DNA from 4 places in the Rhizobium acaciae genome. Region 4 is predicted to be linked to each of the others. Evidence: predicted binding sites of a transcription regulator. Region 4 holds the regulator's gene; each other region holds the start of a gene.
The links. The regulator PhoB, encoded in region 4, activates phosphate uptake and scavenging genes when phosphate is short. The targets are predictions, from matches to a motif close to TGTCATNNANCTGTCAT.
Positions count from the first base shown of each region.

Region 1: the regulator PhoB is predicted to act here: its motif matches at 1,427-1,443, upstream of phnC (phosphonate ABC transporter ATP-binding protein).
Region 2: the regulator PhoB is predicted to act here: its motif matches at 2,063-2,079, upstream of phnF (phosphonate metabolism transcriptional regulator PhnF).
Region 3: the regulator PhoB is predicted to act here: its motif matches at 1,687-1,703, upstream of OLZ32_RS33370 (NAD-glutamate dehydrogenase).

Region 1 covers NZ_JAPCZO010000008.1:278,568-283,629, forward strand. The annotation lists gene phnL (phosphonate C-P lyase system protein PhnL) at 70-777, shown strand; gene OLZ32_RS15545 (DapH/DapD/GlmU-related protein) at 774-1,391, shown strand; gene phnC (phosphonate ABC transporter ATP-binding protein) at 1,510-2,352, shown strand; gene phnD (phosphonate ABC transporter substrate-binding protein) at 2,426-3,337, shown strand; gene phnE (phosphonate ABC transporter, permease protein PhnE) at 3,406-4,386, shown strand; gene phnE (phosphonate ABC transporter, permease protein PhnE) at 4,386-5,062, shown strand, end outside.
Region 2 covers NZ_JAPCZO010000008.1:271,601-276,662, reverse strand. The annotation lists gene OLZ32_RS15525 (carbon-phosphorus lyase complex subunit PhnI) at 1-903, opposite strand, end outside; gene phnH (phosphonate C-P lyase system protein PhnH) at 908-1,516, opposite strand; gene phnG (phosphonate C-P lyase system protein PhnG) at 1,516-1,992, opposite strand; gene phnF (phosphonate metabolism transcriptional regulator PhnF) at 2,158-2,895, shown strand; gene OLZ32_RS15505 (2,3-bisphosphoglycerate-dependent phosphoglycerate mutase) at 2,935-3,570, opposite strand; gene dapB (4-hydroxy-tetrahydrodipicolinate reductase) at 3,592-4,416, opposite strand; gene OLZ32_RS15495 (ABC transporter ATP-binding protein) at 4,432-5,062, opposite strand, start outside.
Region 3 covers NZ_JAPCZO010000029.1:74,845-79,906, forward strand. The annotation lists gene OLZ32_RS33360 (carbonic anhydrase) at 45-686, opposite strand; gene pdxY (pyridoxal kinase PdxY) at 758-1,633, opposite strand; gene OLZ32_RS33370 (NAD-glutamate dehydrogenase) at 1,910-5,062, shown strand, end outside.
Region 4 covers NZ_JAPCZO010000036.1:18,910-23,971, reverse strand. The annotation lists gene argF (ornithine carbamoyltransferase) at 30-944, opposite strand; gene OLZ32_RS35845 (aspartate aminotransferase family protein) at 987-2,186, opposite strand; gene OLZ32_RS35840 (GcrA family cell cycle regulator) at 2,608-3,141, shown strand; gene phoB (phosphate regulon transcriptional regulator PhoB) at 3,432-4,115, opposite strand; gene phoU (phosphate signaling complex protein PhoU) at 4,249-4,962, opposite strand; gene pstB (phosphate ABC transporter ATP-binding protein PstB) at 5,007-5,062, opposite strand, start outside.

The DNA.
Region 1 (5,062 bases), on a different contig from region 4:
GTTTTTACGCAACTCCGGACGGAAATCCACTTCACACTTTTCCTGGAATTGCTCTAGAAAGAAGAAATCATGGCAACGCCCCTCGTCGTTTCCGAAGTCTCGAAGAGCTTCACCATGCATCTGCGCGACGGCATCAAGCTACCTGTCGTCTCCGATGTCGCCTTCTCGGTCGCATCGGGCGAATGCGTCGTGCTCGGTGGCCCATCGGGCATCGGAAAAAGCTCACTCCTCAAGATGATCTACGGCAATTATGCCGTCGACACCGGCCAGATCCTCATCCGTCACGACGGACGCATCGTCGATCTCGCCTCCACCGATCCGCGCACCGTGCTCAACGTGCGGCGCAATACGCTCGGTTATGTCAGCCAGTTCCTGCGCACCGTGCCGCGCGTCGCGGCGATCGACGTGGTTGCCGAACCGCTGGTGGCACGCGGCGAGGACGCCGTCACGGCACGGGAAAAGGCTGGCGCCCTGCTTGCCAGGCTCAACCTGCCGGAAACGCTCTGGCAGCTTCCGCCCGCCACCTTCTCCGGCGGCGAGCAGCAACGCGTCAACATCGCACGCGGCTTCATCACCGAGCACACGATCCTGCTTCTCGACGAGCCCACGGCGTCGCTCGATGCCAGGAACCGTGCCGTCGTCGTCGGCATGATCGCGGAAAAGAAGAAGGCGGGGGTGGCCCTTCTCGGCATCTTCCACGACGAAGAAGTGCGCGAGGCCGTCGCCGACCGCATCCTCGACGTCCAGCAGTTCTCACCCAGAAAGATCGCTGCATGAGCCGCAAGCTGGGTATCGAGCCCTACTTTCATGAAACGGCATCCGTCAGCGATTCCACTTTCGGGCGCTATACGGAGGTCTCGGAGCGCTGCCGCATCAGCGAGGCCACGTTCGGCGACTATTCCTACATCATGCAGGACGGGTCCGTCTGGTGTGCGACGATCGGCAAGTTCGTCAATATCGCCGCCGCCGTGCGCATCAACGCCACCAACCATCCGACCTGGCGCGCGACACTGCATCATTTCACCTATCGCGCCGCCGATTACTGGCCGGACGGCGACATGGAGACGGACTTCTTCGCCTGGCGGCGTGCAAACCGCGTGACGATCGGCAACGACGTCTGGATCGGCCACGGGGCGACGATCCTGCCGGGCGTCAACGTCGGCAACGGCGCGGTGATCGGGGCCGGCGCCGTCGTGTCGAAGGACGTCGCGCCCTATACGATCGTCGGCGGGGTTCCGGCCAAGCTCATCCGCGAGCGCTTTCCAAGAGAGGTCGGCGAACGGATGGACAGGCTTTCGTGGTGGGACTGGGAGCATGACCGGCTGCGCCAGGCGCTCGAGGATTTTCGCAACCTGGACGCGGAAGATTTCCTGTCCCGCTACGGCGGTTAAAACTCCCGATATAGGGGCGAAGAATTGTGACAGGACTTACACAAATATGACATGCGAGGTTCATCAAGCGGGACTAATGCGATGCTGATCAGGGCCTGGGTCGCAAGGGAAGAGCATGATGTTCGAGCTGAAGAATGTCACACGTCGTTTCGGAAAAAAGCTCGCTGTCGATTCCGTTACGCTCGCCATTCCCCAAGGCCAGATGGTCGGCATCATCGGCCGCTCCGGCGCCGGCAAGTCGACGCTGCTGCGCATGATCAACCGCCTTCAGGAGCCGAGCTCCGGCTCCGTTCATTTCGCCGGCGTCGAGGTCTCCGGGCTTCGCGGCCGGGCGTTGCGCAACTGGCAGCGCGACTGCGCGATGATCTTCCAGCAGTTCAACCTGGTGCCGCGCCTCGACGTTCTCACCAATGTCATGCTCGGCCGCCTCAATCATCGCTCGACGCTTATGAGTCTGCTCAACATCTTCACCCGCGAGGAACGCGTGCATGCCATCGCGGCACTCGAACGCCTCGGCATCGAGCAGACGGCGCTGCAGGCAGCCGGCACGCTTTCCGGTGGCCAGCAGCAGCGCGTGGCGATCGCCCGGGCGCTGATGCAGAACCCGAAAATGGTTCTCGCCGACGAGCCGATCGCCTCTCTCGATCCGCTGAACGCCAAGATCGTCATGGATGCGCTGCGCGACATCAACGAGCGCGAGGGCATCACCGTCATCACCAACCTTCACACGCTCGACACCGCCCGCAACTATTGTGAGCGCATCGTCGGCATGGCCGGCGGCCGCGTCGTCTTCGACGGCAAGCCCTCGGAGCTGACCGCCGAAGCGGTGAAGGAAATCTACGGGACGGACAAGGATGGCGCCGGCATCGACGAAACGGTGACCTCGACCAGCCTCGAATCCAAGCGTCGCGCCGAGGATGTCTCATCCGGCAGGGTGGCCAAAGCAGCCGCCGTGCACTGACCCGTTTCCGGCCGACGGGACAACGGTCGGAAAAATAACTGACAAACAAACCATGTCACAAAAGGAGACTTCCATGTCTGCATTCCGCAAGATCCTGATGGCAACCATCGCCGTCGCCGCCCTCGCCGGCAATGCTGCTGCCCAGGACGTCAAGGTCCTCCGCATCGGTCTCGATGGCGGTGAAAACGAAGCCGACCAGGTTCGCCGCACCGAGTGCGTCAAGCCGGGCCTGATCGCTGCCACCGGCGTTTCTGAAGTTCAGCTGTTCCCATCGCCGAATTACAACGGCGTCATCCAGGGCCTCCTTGGCGGCACGATCGACCTCGCCGTCATGGGCGCCGCCTCTTACGCCGCGATCTACATCAAGGATCCGAACGCCGTCACTCCGGTTCTGACCACCAAGCAGGCCGACGGTTCGACCGGCTACTACTCGATCATGGTTGCCCGCAAGGATTCCGGCATCAAGACGCTCGCCGACGCGAAGGGCAAGAAGCTCGGCTTCGCCGATCCGGACTCTACCTCCGGCTACCTTGTTCCTAACGTTGCCCTTCCGAAGGACACCGGCGCTCCAGTCAAGCAGTACTTCTCTGAAACCGGCTTCGGCGGCGGCCACGAGAACCTCGTTCTCGGCGTTCTCGACAAAAAGTTCGACGTTGGTACCACCTTCGGTTCCGGTCAGGGCGACTGGGCGCAGGGCTACTCCTCCGGCAACCTGCACCAGATGGTCACCAAGGGCCTGCTCGACATGGACGATATCGTCGAAGTCTGGAAGTCGCCGCTCATCCCGAACGGTCCACTGATGGTTTCCCAGAAGCTGCCGGCCGACCTCCAGAAGAAGGTTACCACCTACTTCGCCGAACTGCCGAAGACAGACAAGAGCTGCTTCGAATCGTTCACGGGCGGCGGCTACGTCGACTGGTCGCCGGTCGACCAGAGCTTCTACCAGACGATCATCGACGCCCGTAAGGCCGTTATCGGCGGCTGATCCTCAGTCTGAACGAGTTTGCGGCGGCATCATGATGATGCCGCCGTTTTCCAAGAAGGAAGCCACATATGGCGCACTCAGCCGGCGCGGACTCTCTGAGCGGATTGCAGGAGGGCTCCCGCACCATCCTCGATCATTATCAGAGCCAGGTTCGAACGCGGCGGATCTATACCGTCGTTTCAATCGTGATCTTCCTGATCATCCTCGGCGCCTCGCTCGACTTCGCCAACAGCGCCAATTCGGGCAAATTCTTCGAGCGCCTCCCCTATTTCTTCGACTTCATGAAGAGCTTCGTGCCGGACAGTCCGCTGGAGATCTTCCGCGCCATGTTCGACCTGCCGTCGCCGTTCTCCGACGGTTCGATCAAATACGACTATACAAGCGACCGCGTCTGGATCACCGATAGTTTCTACATCCCGAATTTCTTCTACCAGCTCGCGATCACGCTCAACATCGCCATCGTCTCCACCATTCTCGGTGCGAGCGGCGCGTTCGTGCTCTGCTTTTTCGCTTCCACCAATCTGGTCGGTGCAGGCGTGACGCGCTGGGTCGTGCGGCGCATCATGGAAATCATGCGCGCCTTCCCGGAAATCGTCGTCGCCGGTCTTCTCGCCGCGATCCTGTCGATCGGTCCTATTTCGGCGATCATCGCGGTATGGGTCCATACTGTCGGCGCGCTTGGGAAGCTGTTTTTCGAAGTCGTCGAGAATGCCGACATGAAGCCGGATGAAGGCCTGCGCGCTGCCGGCGCCGGCTGGCTGGAGCGCGTGCGCTTCGCGATCCTGCCGCAGGTGTTGCCGAACTTCGTCTCCTACACGCTGCTGCGGACTGAGATCAACGTGCGCGCCTCGACGATTATCGGCGCCGTCGGCGGCGGCGGCATAGGCGAGGTCTTCAGCCTGTCGATCGGACGCGACCATGCTGCCAAGACCTATGCGATCATCATCCTGCTGCTCGTCACCGTCATTTGCGTCGACCAGTTCTCCGCCTGGCTGCGCCGCCGGCTGATCGGCAAGCAGTCCTTCGAATTCGGACAGGGAGCAGCCTGATGTCCTCTGTTCCGACCATCAACGCCGCCGAGCGCGAACGACTGCTTTCCGCCTATCCGGACGTCTTCCATCGCAGCTTCATGCAGCGCTGGGGTCTGCTCCTCATTTCAGCTGCGGTTTTCGTTTACCTTGCCTTCTGCTTCGCCTTCTTCAACGTCATCCCCACCTTCGTGAACGGCAACTGGGACCGCGCGGCGATCTATGTCCAGGACTGGTATTCCTGGCGCGCCCAGCCGCGCCTGCGTTTCCAGAACGATCAGGTCGTCCCCCAATGGACCAGCCGCCGCCAGTATCCCGAGGGCGCCGATATCAACTGGCTGAAGCCCAATGCCGACGGCAGCCGATACACCGTTACCTTCGGCAGCGACGGCGACCGCATGGAAGTGACGCCGAGCCGCATCGACGTCTATATCGGCGGCAAGCTCTATCCCGTGACCATCACCCGCGATCGTGCCTCCCTGCCGGCCGATGCGCCTGCCCAGATGCAGCAGGACGACAACAAGGTGATCGTCTATTACGGTTTTGCGGGACAGGCGGAAATCCGTACCAGCCAGGTCTATGTCCAGCGCCGCTTTCTCGGCTGGGCGAACTTCTTCTTCGATACGCAGTCGCTCTTCTGGGGCCGCAGCCTGCCTGAGGTCGCCGGCCTGATGTTCTCCGGCGAACGGCTCGATCC
Region 2 (5,062 bases), on a different contig from region 4:
GAGCTCTTCGGCGCGAAGCGCCCGGTCGACCAGCGACATCGCCATCGCCTTGCGCTCACTCTGGCCGAAGACCAGGCCATAGCCACGGGTGAATTGCGGCGGCGCCTTGGCCGAACCCTTGAACTGGTTGACCATCTGGCATTCGGTGATCTGGATGGTGCCGAGCGAGACGGCGAAACCGAGTTCTGGCACATCGAATTCCACCTCGACGTCGCCGATGCGGATTTCACCGGTGAAGGGGTGGTTGCGGCCATAGCCGCGCTGGGTAGAATAACCGAGCGCCAGCAGGAAGCCCTCGTCGCCGCGGGCAAGCGCCTGCAGACGGAGATCCCGGGTCATCGGGAATTCCATCGGCTCGCGGGTCAGGTCGCCGATCTCGTGATCCTCAGGCATGTCGCCGTCGGCCTCGATCAGGCCTTCCTCGCCGAGGATTTCCGAGACGCGCATGACGCGGCCGGTCTCGGCGGCGCGCTGAGCGGGCGTCTCGACTGCCTCGTCCGAAAGCAGCGAGGGATCGAGCAGGCGGTGGGTGTAGTCGAAGGTAGGCCCAAGAAGCTGGCCGCCCGGCAGATCCTTGTAGGTCGCCGAAATGCGGCGTTCGATCGTCATATCAGCTGTGTCGAGCGGCCTGGAATAGCCGAAACGCGGCAGCGTCGTGCGGTAGGCGCGCAGCAGGAAGATCGCCTCGATCATGTCGCCCCGCGATTGGCGGATGGCGAGTGCAGCGAGCGTGCGGTCGAAAAGCGAAGCCTCGGCCATGACGCGGTCGACGGCGAGTGCCAGCTGCGCCACGATCTGATCGATGCCGATCGCCGGCAGCGAACGGTCGCCGCGACGGCGGTCGGCCAGCAGGCGGTGGGCATTGGCGATGGCGGTCTCGCCACCCTTGACGGCAACATACATGAGCTCAGATCTCCGTTGCTGTGATCTTGGTGGTGCGCGGCAGGCAGAGGAAACGCTTGCCCGCCGTCAGCACGATGTCGACGCCGCGCGGAAAGAGCGCGCGGTTCTCGGTCCAGAGCCGCAGGAAGGTCTCCGGCAGGCCGATAGGCGCCATCTCCGCCACGCTCTGGATGCCGGGACCCATCAGCGCCAGCCTGCGGCCGCCTTCGAGTTCGGCGAGTTCGATGATGAGGGTCGTCGAGCGGTCGGGATATTCCTGCGTACCTGATGCAAAGAGGCCGAAGGAGGAAAGTGCGGTGCCGGCCTCGGTGAAGGCAAAGCGCGCTTCGGCCTTTTCGGTGGTCAACGGCGCGCCGGTATGGAAGCCGAGCCACTCCGGCACGGCGGATCTCGCCAGTCCCTGGGAAAGCCAGACGGGCGTGTCGTGGTCGCAAAGCGTCAGCGCGATCGTGCCGGCGGCGATGCCGAGCGGTGCCGGCGGAGCGACGTCGGGCTGAACCGTCTGGATCGTGCTGGGGCGGGCCATACCGTCCATCAGCATCTTGAAGACGCTTTGGGCATGGAAGACCGGCTCGGCAAAGCCGCCGGTCAGAGCTTCTGTGTTCAGGCCCATCAGTTGTCTCCCCGCACCATGGTGAAGAAATCGACGCGGGTTGCCGCCGTCTCGTCCGCCTTGCGGCGCTGGGCATCGGCGATCCGCTCAGTGATCGGTAAAAGCAGGGCCTGTTCGACGAAATCCTTCGTCGCATCCTCCTGCCAGAGCGCGTCGAAGATCGCCGCAAGCCTGGCCTTTTCGCGGTCGGTGCCGAGCGCCTGTGCATGACCAATCGAGCCGGTGTCGAGCCGGACCGTCGCCCGCGTCACGGTCACTTCGCCGAGATTGAAGGGAGCGCCGCCGCCGCCGATGCGTCCGCGCACCATCACCAGCCCGGTCTCCGGTCCGCGCACCTGATGGGCCACAGGCTTTTCCGGCAGCGCATCGAAGGCCGCTGAGAGTTCGCTGCGCTCCGCACGCGCCAGCAGATCGGCGGCGCGTTTACGCCCGGATGCCGTCTGTGACGCAGCGTCTGTCCTGTCCGCTGATATCATTGCCGCTTCCCTTAAAAAGTCTATTGATATAGACAACTATACAAGATATATTTAGCTCTAAATCGATGTCGTGACAAGCGTGTGACATCCTACAGCGCCGCGCGCCTTTTAAGACGCGCAAAGGACGCTGTAGCAGAAGGCGTGAAATGGCAGGGCAGGGGTGGAATGGCGGGATTGAAGCAGGTGCAAAGGCAAACCGGCGTGGCGCTCTGGCGCCAGATCGCCGATCGGATTCGCGAGGCGATCAGCAGCGGAGCCTATGACGAAACGGGAATGGTGCCGCCGGAAACCATGCTGGCGCTGCAATTCGGCGTCAACCGCCATACGGTGCGCAGCGCGCTGGCGGCGCTGGCGCAGGAAGGTATCGTCCGTGCGGTACAAGGTCGCGGTACGCTGATCGAGCGCAAGGAGCGGCTGAATTTCCCGATCACCAGGCGCACGCGTTTCACCGCCGGCATCGGCGATCAGGCCCGTGAAATGCGCGGCCTTCTGCTCGATGAGGCGAAGGAAGAAGCGAGTGCCGAGATCGCCCGCTGGCTGGGCCTTAAACAAGGAGAACAGGTGATCCGCCTGGAAACATTGCGCCAGGCAGACAAGCGGCCGGTTTCAAGGGCGACGAGCTGGTTTCCCGCCAAGCGCTTTGCCGGTATCGGTGAGGCTTACCGGAAGGAGGAATCGATCACCAAGGCTTTCGCCGAACTCGGCCTGCCGGACTACGTCCGGGCGACGACCGAGGTGACGGCAGCCCATGCGAGTGCAGCCGATATGGCCGACCTCGAACTCACCCCCGGCGCGATCCTGCTGATCGCCAAGGCGATGAATACCGATCTTGAGGGTGTGCCGGTGCAATATTCGATCAGCCGCTTCGCGGCCGACCGGGTGCAGTTCACCATCGAGAACTGAGCGCCTTTCCCCGCCGAAGCGGGGAAAGATCAGCTGAGATCAATGCGCGCCCGACATGTCGCCGAGCACTTCCTTGGAAGCGACGGTGGAATCCGCCTTCAGCTTATAGACCATCGGCACGCCGGTCGCGAGGTTGAGGGCGAGCACGCCTTCTTTGCTCAGCTTGTCGAGCACCATCACCAGCGAGCGCAGCGAATTGCCGTGCGCGGCAACCAGCACCTTCTCGCCCCTGAGCACGCGCGGCAGGATTTCGGTGAGGTAGTAGGGCCAGACGCGGGCGCCGGTGTCACGCAGGCTTTCACCGCCGGGAGGCGGCACGTCATAGGAGCGGCGCCAGATATGCACCTGTTCCTCGCCCCATTTGGCGCGTGCATCGTCCTTGTTGAGGCCGGAGAGATCGCCGTAGTCGCGCTCGTTCAGCGCCTGGTCGCGGATCGTCAGGAGATCGGGCTGGCCGACCTTGTCGAGGATGAGCTTCAGCGTGTGCTGCGCACGCACCAGCACCGAGGTGTAGGCGACATCGAATTTGATCCCGTATTCGGCGAGCGCCGCACCGCCTGTATTGGCTTCCTGGATGCCGAGTTCCGTCAGATCGGGATCCTTCCAGCCGGTGAAGAGATTCTTCAGGTTCCAGTCACTCTGGCCGTGGCGAACGAGGACGAGGGTACCGCTCATGAACATGCCTCCGTAGTATCGTTATGAGGAAGAAAGCCCGAGCACGTCGAGCATGGAATAGAGACCCGGCTTCTTGTCGCGCGCCCAAAGGGCCGCCTTGATGGCGCCGCGCGCGAAGATCGAGCGGTCGGCCGCACTGTGCGACAGGGTGACGATTTCGCCTTCGCCGGCAAAAAGCACGGAATGTTCGCCGATGACGGAGCCTCCGCGTAGCGTCGCAAAGCCGATCGTGCCCGCTTCGCGGGCGCCGGTATGGCCGTCGCGCACCCGCACCGATTGCGAGGCAAGATCGATCCCACGCCCCTTTGCCGCGGCCTCGCCGATGAGAAGAGCGGTTCCGGAAGGCGCATCCACCTTGTGCTTGTGGTGCATTTCCAGGATCTCGACGTCCCAGTCGACAGGATCGAGCGCACGCGCTGCCTGCTCTGCGAGCACGCTGAGCAGATTGACCCCGAGGCTCATATTGCCCGACTTGACGATGCGGGCATGGCGGGCCGCCGCGGCGATCTTGGCATTGTCGTCAGCCGAACAGCCCGTCGTGCCGACGATATGGACGATGCGGGCCTGCGCGGCAAGGCCAGAGAATTCTACCGTTGCGGCAGGCGAGGTAAAGTCGAGCACGCCTTCGGCATCGAGAAAGGCGTTGAGCGGATCGTCGCCGATAACGACGCCGGTCGGGCCAAGACCGGCGATCTCGCCGGCATCCTTGCCGACGAAGGGCGAGCCGGCGCGCTCGACCGCGGCATGCAGCTTGACGCCTTCGATCGAATGGATGAGCCGGATCAGCGTCTGCCCCATGCGTCCTGCTGCGCCAACCACCACCAGTTTCATCGCAGCATCGCTCATGTCAGTCTCACCAGGTCAGTTTGAATCGGAGGCCGAAGGCCTCTGCAGGTTGTTGAGGCGAGCGTAAAGACCGTCGCTGACCTTCGCAAGCGTCTCGTGATTGCCTTCCTCGACGACGCGGCCCTGCTGCATGACGACGATCTTGTCGGCGCGCACCACGGTCGAAAGCCGATGGGCGATGACGACGACGGTGCGTCCGCTCATCGCTTCGTCGAGCGCTTTCTGCACGGCCGCCTCGGATTCGGTGTCGAGGGCCGAGGTCGCCTCGTCGAGAAGCAGGATCGGCGCATTGCGCACGAGGGCGCGCGCGATCGACAGCCGCTGACGCTGGCCGCCCGAAAGCGTCACGCCGTTTTCGCCGACCGGCGTCTCGTAACCTTGCGGCTGTGCTGAGATGAAGTCATGCGCATAGGCAAGCCGCGCCGCCTCTTCCACCTCGGCATCGGTCGCTTCCGGCCGGCCATAGCGGATATTGTCGCGGATCGTGCCCTCGAACAGATAGGGCTGCTGCGAGACATAGGCGAGTTGCTGGCGCAGCGACTTCTTGGTGATGTGGGCAATGTCCTGCCCGTCGATCAGGATCTCGCCCTCGCGCGGATCGTAGAAGCGCGGAATGAGGCTGATGACTGTGGATTTGCCGGCGCCT
Region 3 (5,062 bases), on a different contig from region 4:
GAGCTTAACAACAATCCTTAAAAAACTGATAAACTGGCATGTCCCTAGATTTCGGGACGAATGAAGTCGCGTGTCTCGGCGTCCATGACCCAGAGTTCACCGGTCGAAATATCGAACCAGGCGCCGTGGAGATGAATCATTCCCGCCTCCTCGAGCGCCTTGATGTCGGGAAAGCTTCTGAGATTGTTGATCGAATTGCGGATGGAGACACGCTCCAGCGCCGTCTGCCGCTCGGCGGCCGTCATCACGTCGTTGCTCTGGATCTGCTCGGCGGCGGGTTTGACCAGCGACATCCAGCGGCCGATGAAGTCGCCGGGCGACAGTGGCTCGGCATTCGGGTCGAGTGCTGATCGGATGCCGCCGCAGCGGCCATGGCCCATCACGACGATATCCGAGACCTTCAGCACCTGCACGGCAAATTCGAGTGCAGCCGAGGTCGAATGAAAATGGCCGTCCGGCTCGTAGGGCGGCACCATGTTGGCGACATTGCGGATGACGAAGAGCTCGCCTGGGCCGGCATCGAAGATCAACTCCGGCGCCGCACGCGAATCCGAACAGGCAATGACAAGCGTGTGGGGATTCTGACCGTTTTCGGCCAGCTGCCGATACCTGTCGCGGGCGTCGGCATAACGCCCGTTCATAAAGTTGCGATAGCCGTCCAGAAGGGGGTTTGGAAAACGCTGCATGCTTCTGGATTAGCGCGCGCCGAAGACAAGATCAACTGCTGCACCGCAAAATGAACGCATTGGCAAATGCGTCATTTTTTCCGCCGCTGCGCCGGGTGCACGAGCCGGCGCATCTGCACCATGGCCATCGGCGTCGAAAGACTGGAAGCATCGCTTGCCAGCATCAACTCGTTACTCCCGCGCTTGACGGCACGCGCAAGCACCTCGAAGACGCTGGCGGTGGCAAGCTGCAGCGCCTTTTCGTCTTCGATCCCGGAAAGCAGGCGTGACAGGAAGACGGCAGCGATGAGGTCGCCGAGACCATTCGGCGGGTTGTCGACGACGCGATGCTCCGCAAGAAGGGCGTGACGGCCGGAAAGATAGAGATTGCCGGTACCGCCCGCCATCATCGGTACCGCTGAAGTGACGAGCATGCGCGATGGTCCGAGCGCGAGCGCCGCCTCCATGATCGCAGTGTTGTCTTCGAGGGCTGCCCCCGAAAGCCATGCGAGCTCGTAGCGGTTCGGCGTCGCGAGCGAGGCGAGCGGAATGAGATGGTCGCGAATGGCCTCAGCGGTCGCTTCCGGCACGTAAAGGCCGCCGAGATCGCCCATGACGGGATCGCAGACATAGAGCAGCTCGGGATTGTTTTGCCTGAGCGCACTGATCAGCCGGGCGACGGAGCGCGCCTGGGCGGCATTGCCGAAATAGCCCGAAAGCACCGCCTTGACTTCGCCGATCCAGGGCGAGCGGATCAGATCGTCGATCGCCGCGTCGAAATCCGTTTCGGCAAAAGTCAGCCGCGTCGAGCGGCCGTGGCCGGGATGCCAGGGCAGCACGATCGTCGGCAGGGCCCAGACCGGATGACCGAGCGTCTCCAGCGCAAAGACGGCTGCCCGATTTCCCACCGAGCCGCGCACCACATGGCTGGAAATGACGATGACTGCGCCCGCTGCATTTTCCGACATGATATCCAAGATCCGAATGATGACCGCGTTTGATGATCTTTTTGACGCCACGCTGTCAACCATTCTTCATGCGGGCGTGGAAATGTTCGCCGGAACGAGAAGCCGGAAGCCGGGACTTTCCCTTTCATTTGGCGACGAAAGCGGAAAATCTCTTACGATTTCTCGTTTCCAGCGCCAAAAAAGCGTCAAAACAATCCTTCGGACCTCTCTTTTCGAGATTTTTTCGAAGAATCTTCTGCTAGCTTGCGAAAAATCAGACATTGAGGGAGGCGATCCATGGCTGCCAGAAACAATCCGAAACGGGAAAAGCAGATCGAAAGCGCGCGCAAGATCGCCAAGGCGACGGGCGAGACGCATCTCGATCCGGAAATTCTCTTCGGCCGGGCAAGCAATGACGATCTCGACCTCTATACGCCGGAAATGCTGGCGCTCTCCGCGGTGCATTCGGCAAAGGAACTCGCCGCCTGGAACGGCAAGGCGCCCCGCGTCGGCATCGACACGATTACCGATGTGACGCCTGATGGCATCGCCGTCTCGGTGCTTTCAGTCACCGACCGGAACATGCCTTTTCTGTTTGAATCGGTCATGGGCGAAGTGACGAGCACCTATCGCGACCTGTTCATGGCCGTGCATCCCATCCTGGTCATGGAAAAGGGCAAGGCGCCGGCGCTTTATTCCGCCGATCACCCGAGCGATCCGGCCAACCGCGTCAGCCATATCCAGCTTCATATTGCGCCGCTCAATTCCACCCAGGCCGCCGATCTCGTCAAACGCATCGAAAAAGTGCTCGAACAGGTCCGCCTCTCGGTGTCCGATTGGAAGCCGATGCTTTCCAAGATCGACGGAGTGATCGCAGAGCTTGCGGCCAATGGCGCCAGCCGGAAGAAGGCCGATCGCGACGAAGCCGTCGCTTTCCTGACCTGGCTGCGCGATGAGAATTTCACTTTCCTCGGCATGCGGGAATATGTCTATTCCGGCAAAGGGACCGAAGCCAAAGTCGAACGCGACAAGGGTGCTGGCCTCGGCATTCTTTCCAATCCCGATGTTCTCGTGCTGCGCACCGGCAAGGATGCGGTGACGACGACACCTGAGATCCTTGCCTTCCTCGACGGCCCCGACTTCCTGATCGTCACCAAGGCGAATGTGAAATCGATCGTCCATCGCCGGGCCTATATGGATTATGTCGGCGTCAAGCGCTTCGACGCCGACGGCAACGTCACCGGCGAACTGCGCATCGTCGGTCTTTTCACCTCGACGGCCTATACCTCGCTCGCCTCGGAAATCCCGCTGCTGCGTTCCAAGATCGAGAAGGTGAAGGAGCATTTCGGCTTCGACCCGATGAGCCATTCCGGCCGCATGCTCGACAATACGCTGGAATCCTATCCGCGCGACGACCTTTTCCAGATCGACACGACGCTGCTTGCAAATTTCGCCGAACAAATCAACGACTTGGGCGATCGGCCGCGCGTGCGCGTCCTGCCGCGCATCGACCATTTCGACCGCTTCGTCTCAGTGATCGTCTACGTGCCGCGCGAGGAATACGACTCGATCGTCCGAGAGCGGATCGGCACCTATCTGAAGACCGTCTATGATGGCCGAGTCTCCGCCTATTACCCGGCTTTCCCGGAAGGCGGCGTGGCGCGCGTGCATTTCATCATCGGCCGCTCCGGCGGCAAGACGCCACGCATTCCACAAGCAAAGCTCGAGCAGGTGATCCGCGAGATCACCGCCCGTTGGGACGACCGTTTCGAGGCGCTGGCAGGCGTCAAGGCGCCGAAGATATCCGTCGACCAAGCCTTCCAGGATTCTTTCACGCCGGAGGAAACCGTGGCCGACCTCGCCGATATCGGTGCCTGCGCCGCCGGCGAACCGCTACGCATACAGTTTTACCACCGTCAGGAAGAAGAACAGGGCCGCATCCTTTCCTTGAAGATCTTCCACGCCGACGGCCAGCTGGCGCTGTCGCGCCGCGTGCCGCTTCTCGAGAATCTCGGCTTCAACGTCGTCAGTGAACGCACCTTCGATATCGGTGTGCCGGTCGCCGATGGAGAAAAGAAACTCGTCGTGCTGCACGATATGGAGCTCGAGGCCCGCAATGGCGGCGAGATCGATCTGCAGCGTTACGGCGCCGCCCTCGAGGAAGGCTTCGTCGCCGCTTTCGCCGGCACGATCGACAATGACAGCTTCAACCGGCTGATCCTTTCGGCCGGGCTCTCGGCGCGCGAGACGAACGTGTTGCGCGCCTATGCGCGTTATCTCCGCCAGGCCGGCATCCCCTATTCGCAGGATTATATTGCGACGACGCTCGACAAATATCCCGGTGTTGCCGCCGCCATCTTCCGTCTCTTCCATGACACGCTCGACACCAGGCTTTCCGAGAAAGCTCGCGTCAAGAAGCTTGCCGAACTGCACCAGGCGATCGAGACTGAACTTGCCAACGTGCCGAGCCTCGACGACGACCGTATCCTGCGCCGCTACGTCAATATCGTCGATGCGACCCTGCGCACCAATTATTTCCAGAAGAACCCGGACGGCTCGCCGAAGCCGATGCTGGCCTTCAAGCTTGATCCGCACTTGGTCGACGGTCTGCCGGAGCCGAAGCCCTTCCGCGAGATGTTCGTCTACGGCGTCGAAGTCGAGGGCGTGCACCTGCGCTTCGGCAAGGTGGCGCGCGGCGGCCTGCGCTGGTCGGACCGCGCCGAGGATTACCGCACCGAAGTGCTCGGCCTCGTCAAGGCCCAGCAGGTGAAGAACGCGGTCATCGTGCCGGTCGGCGCCAAAGGCGGCTTCTATCCGAAGAAGCTTCCTGTCAGCGGCAGCCGCGACGAGACCTTCAATGCCGGTCGCGAGGCTTACAAAACCTATATCCGAACGCTGCTTTCGATCACCGACAATATATCGGGCGCCGACATCGTCCCGCCGAAGGACACGGTCAGGCTCGATGGCGACGATCCCTATTTCGTCGTCGCCGCCGACAAGGGCACGGCGACCTTTTCCGATACCGCCAACGCGCTGGCGCAGGAAGCCGGCTTCTGGCTGGACGACGCCTTCGCGTCCGGCGGCTCGGCCGGCTACGACCATAAGAAGATGGGCATCACCGCCCGCGGCGCCTGGGAAACAGTAAAACGCCATTTCCGTGAGATGGACATCGATATCCAGACGACGCCCTTCACCGTCGCCGGCGTCGGCGATATGTCGGGCGATGTCTTCGGCAACGGCATGCTGCTTTCTCCCAAGATCCGGCTCATTGCCGCCTTCGATCACCGCGACATCGTCATCGATCCCGATCCCGATATGGAAAAGACGCTGACCGAACGCCAGCGACTCTTCGACCTGCCGCGTTCGAGCTGGCAGGACTTCGACAAAGGCGTGCTGTCGAAGGGCGCGATGATCATTTCCCGCTCGGCGAAATCGGTGACGCTGACGCCG
Region 4 (5,062 bases):
GTCTGTCTCTCGCGACGTCCGATTATGGTTCAGATCGCGCCCAGGCACCAAGCAAGAATCGACTTCTGCGCATGAAGACGGTTTTCCGCTTCATCGAAGACCACGGATTGCGGACCGTCGATCACTTCGTCTGTCACTTCCTCACCGCGATGAGCGGGCAGGCAATGCATGAACAATGCATCATTGCCGGCTTTGGCCATCAAGGCCGCGTTGACCTGATAAGGCTGGAAGACATTGTGACCCCGGGCCCGATGTTCCTGATTCATGGAGACCCAGGTATCGGTCACCACGCAATCGACGCCGGCGACCGCACGGTCGGCATCATGGCAGAGCATGATTTCGGCGCCCTCATTGCGGGCCCAGTTCAGATAGTGATCCTTGGGCTCCGAGCCAAGGGGGACGGCCATGTTCATGCGGTAGCCGAAGCGCGCGGCACCCTCGACCAGCGAATGCAGCACATTGTTGCCGTCGCCGGTCCAGGCGATGGTCTTGCCCTTGATCGGGCCGCGATGCTCTTCGAAGGTCATGATATCGGCCATGATCTGGCAGGGATGGGTGTCATCCGTCAGCGCATTGATGACAGGCACGGTCGCATGCTGGGCCAGCTCGACCAGCCGCGAATGCTCGGTGGTGCGGATCATGATCGCATCGACATAGCGCGACAGCACCTTGGCGGTGTCGCCGATCGTCTCGGCGCGGCCGAGCTGCATCTCGGTGCCGGAGAGGAACAGCGTTTCGCCGCCGAGCTGGCGCATGCCGACGTCGAAGGAGACGCGGGTGCGCGTCGACGGCTTCTCGAAGATCATCGCCAGCATCTTGCCGGCGAGCGGCTTGTCGCCCTGGCCCGCCTTGAAGGCCTGCTTGCGGGAAAGCGCATCGTTCATGATGGTTCTGAGATCGGCTGATGTGACTGCCGAAAGATCGAGGAAATGTTTAGGGCTCATATCGTCTTCTTACCTGTGCTGCGCCCGAAGGCGGCAATCTCTTCAAGCCGTCTTCTTGACCTTGGAGGCGCGAATGCTCTCGGCGGCGCGTTCGACGCGGGCAAGGCCCTCGCGGGCTTCCTCGGCGGTGACCACGAGCGGCGGAAGAAGGCGGATGACATTGTCGCCGGCGGGCACGCCGAGCAGATGGGCGGCGCGGATCGTCTGCAGCAGTTCGGCTGAGGGAACGGCAGCCTTGATGCCGAGCAAAAGGCCCTCGCCTCTGATATCCTCGATCACATCGGGATAACGATCCTTCAGCGAGGCGAGGCCCTGGCGGAAGACAAGGGCTACGTCGCGCACCTGCTGGAGGAAGCCATCGGCAAGGATGATGTCGAGCACGGCACTGCCGACGGCCATGGCAAGCGGATTGCCGCCATAGGTCGAGCCATGCGTGCCGGCCTTCATGCCGGAGGCGGCCTCTGCTGTGGCAAGGCAGGCGCCGAGCGGGAACCCGCCGCCGATGCCCTTGGCGACAGCCATGATATCGGGGGTGATGCCCGACCATTCATGGGCGAAGAGCTTGCCGGTGCGGCCGACGCCGGTCTGGACCTCGTCGAGGATCAACAGCAGGCCGTTGTCGTCGCAGAGCTGGCGAAGCGCCTTCATGAACTCGGGCGTGGCAGGACGGACGCCGCCTTCGCCCTGCACCGGCTCGATGAGGATGGCGGCCGTCGCCTCGGTGATTGCGGCGCGGACCGCCTCGATATCGCCGAAAGCCACCTGATCGAAACCCGGCGCCTTGGGACCGAAGCCCTCGAGATATTTCTCCTGGCCGCCGGCAGCGATCGTTGCCAGCGTCCGTCCGTGGAAGGCGCCTTCGAAGGTGACGATATGGAAGCGCTCGGGATGGCCCTTGGAAAACTGGTAGCGGCGCGCCGTCTTGATCGCGCATTCGAGCGCCTCGGCGCCCGAATTGGTGAAGAACACCTTGTCGGCGAAGGTGGCGTCCGTCAGCCGTTTTGCCAGACGCTCCTGGCCGGGGATCTCATAGATGTTCGACAGGTGCCAGACCTTATCGGCCTGCTCCTTCAGCGCACCGACCACATGCGGATTGCTGTGGCCGACGGAGGTGACGGCGACGCCGGCGCCGAAATCGAGATATCGCTCGCCGCTTTCGGTGATCAGCCACACGCCCTCGCCTCGCTCGAACCGCAGCGGGGCACGAGAATAGGTGTCATAAAGCGGCGCGGCTTCAGCCATGGCGCGATCTCCATCAAAGTTGGCAGGCAATGACTCCGGCTAAGGAAACCAGGCCCAAAAAAATTAAAAATGCCGCCTTGCGGCGGCGAGTGGCACTATTTCCTTTTCGCGCTGCAATGTCAACAAAACGGCGCCCTTAGCGTATGCAGCACAGGTGTACAGCGGCATTTTCAGTCTTCAACAGGCATTATTGCAGAAATGCCACGCAGGGGCAGCAAGTTGGGGAAAACTACGAATTCGATTCATCCGGATTCATGCGACTCTTGTCACGGAGTCAGCCTCACACTAGGTTAAAGATCAATTACTAGACTGCATGCGGCGGAACTAGTCACCAAAATTGATCAAGCGTTTCTTGTTTCGGAGCTCCCGGGACAACGGTGAGGGATTCTGCCATCACCAACGCAAAAGGTGGAGACAGGGCATGAACTGGACAGACGAGCGGGTCGAGAAACTCAAGAAGCTTTGGGCCGAAGGACTGAGCGCGAGCCAGATCGCGGCACAACTTGGCGGTGTCAGCCGAAACGCGGTCATCGGCAAAGTGCACCGGCTGTGCCTTCCGGGCCGTGCCAAGGCCGGCGGCACCAACACCGCGGCGCGAACGCCGAAGCGCAACACATCGGCGCCGCGCGCGCCGAACTACGCCTCCCGGATCACGACCCGCACCGTCACCCGCCAGCAGGGCGCGACGATGCTGAAGGAAGAGATCGAGATCGAAACGATCGAGGAAATGGAATACGTGCCGAGAGGCAATGTGGTGGTGCCGATTTCGCGCCGCCTCGGCCTGACGGAACTGACCGAGCGCACCTGCAAGTGGCCGGTCGGCGATCCGCTGAAGGACGACTTCCATTTCTGCGGCTGCGAGTCCCCCGATAATTCGCCCTATTGCAGCTATCACCAGAAGCTCGCCTACCAGCCGGTCAACGAACGCCGCCGGGCAGCAGCGCGGGCTAGCTGAGCGGGCAACCATTGTTAGAATGCAGAAAACGGGCCGAGTGGCCCGTTTTTTTATGCAATTTTGGTTCGTGCCGATGGCTGCCCCTCATCCGCCTGCCGGCACCTTCTCCCCGTTCTGACGGGGCGAAGGAAGTATGCCGCACCCTCTCGGTCCCCGTTGACGCCCCGTTTGGCACGTCCCTCTCCCCGTTTTTCACGGGGGAGAGGGTTAGGGTGAGGGGCTGCCATACGCGCGACCGGATGAGGGCCGGGTGAGGGGCAGATGTTTGCTGAAACAATGGATGAAAGCCCTCAGGCTTCCATCGAATAACCGGCGCCGCGGACGGTGCGGATGACGTCCTGCATGTTGGAGAAATTCAGCGCCTTGCGCAGGCGGCCGACATGGACGTCGACGGTGCGCTCGTCGACATAGATATCGTGGCCCCAGACGCCATCCAACAGCTGCGAGCGGGAGAAGACCCGGCCCGGCGACGACATCAGGAATTCCAGCAGGCGGAATTCGGTGGGGCCGAGGCGGACTTCGCGGGTCTTGCGATGGACGCGATGGGTCTCGCGGTCGAGCTCGATATCGCCGCATTTCAGCACCGTCGACAGCACCTCGGGACGGGCGCGGCGCAGCATCGCCTTGACGCGGGCAACGAGTTCGGGGGTCGAGAAGGGCTTGACGACATAATCGTCGGCGCCCGTCGACAATCCGCGGACGCGCTCGCTCTCTTCGCCGCGCGCCGTCAGCATGATGATTGGTAGGCGCTCGGTTTCCGGCCGCATGCGCAGGCGCCGGCAGAGCTCGATGCCGGAGACACCCGGCAGCATCCAATCGAGGATGAGAAGATCGGGCGTGCGCTCCTGAAGCCGCATTTCGGCTTCGTCGCCACGAAGGATGGTATCGACCTCGAAGCCTTCCGCTTCGAGATTGTAGCGAAGAAGCACGCTGAGGGCTTCCTCGTCTTCAACAACTGCAACTCTCGGGATCATGCGTGTCGGTCTCCTCGCGCATGATCCTTAAACCAGGGTGATTTAAGCAATGCATCCTGCGCAAATTCAAAAATTGGCTGCGACCTCTTTGCGCGCCCGGACGGGCGCGCACGCAATTGACGGGTGCGGGCGGTTATTCTGTGACCGCGCCGACGGTGTTGGCGCTGTCATCCTTCGGACGATCGCCTTCCGGCTGCGCGCCTGTCGCCATGTAAAAGATCGTCTCGGCGATGTTGGTGGCATGGTCGCCGATGCGCTCGATGTTCTTGGCGCAGAAGAGAAGATGCGTGCAGCTGGTGATGTTGCGCGGATCTTCCATCATGTAGGTCAGGAGTTCGCGGAACAGCGAGGTGTACATCGCGTCGATCTCGTTGTCGCGTTCACGGATCGCATTCGCCTTGTCGGCTGAACGATTGGTGTAGACATCGAGCACTTCCTTGAGCTGGACGAGCGCCAGCTCGGACAGATGCTCGAGGCCGCGGGCAAGCTTGCGGGGAACGCCGGTGCTTTGGACGGCGATGACGCGCTTGGCGGTGTTCTTGCCGAGGTCGCCGACGCGTTCGAGATCGGCGGCGATGCGGATCGAACCCATGATTTCACGCAGGTCCGAGGCCATTGGCTGACGGCGGGCGATCGTCACGATCGCCTTGTCGCCGATTTCGCGTTCGGCGTGATCGAGGATCACATCGTCCGAGATGACCTTCTGCGCCAGCGCGGTATCGCCGTTGACGAGGGCGCGCACGGATTCGCCGACCATCTGCTCGGCCAGGCCGCCCATTTCGGAAATCCGCCTGGACAGGAACTTCAGATCATCATCATAGGCAGAAAAAATATGTGTCGATGCCATAGGGCTTTATCCTCGAATAACGGGAAGGCTTGGTGTCGCCAAAATCAACCGAAGCGACCCATGATGTAGTCCTGGGTACGCGGATCGTCGGGATTGGTGA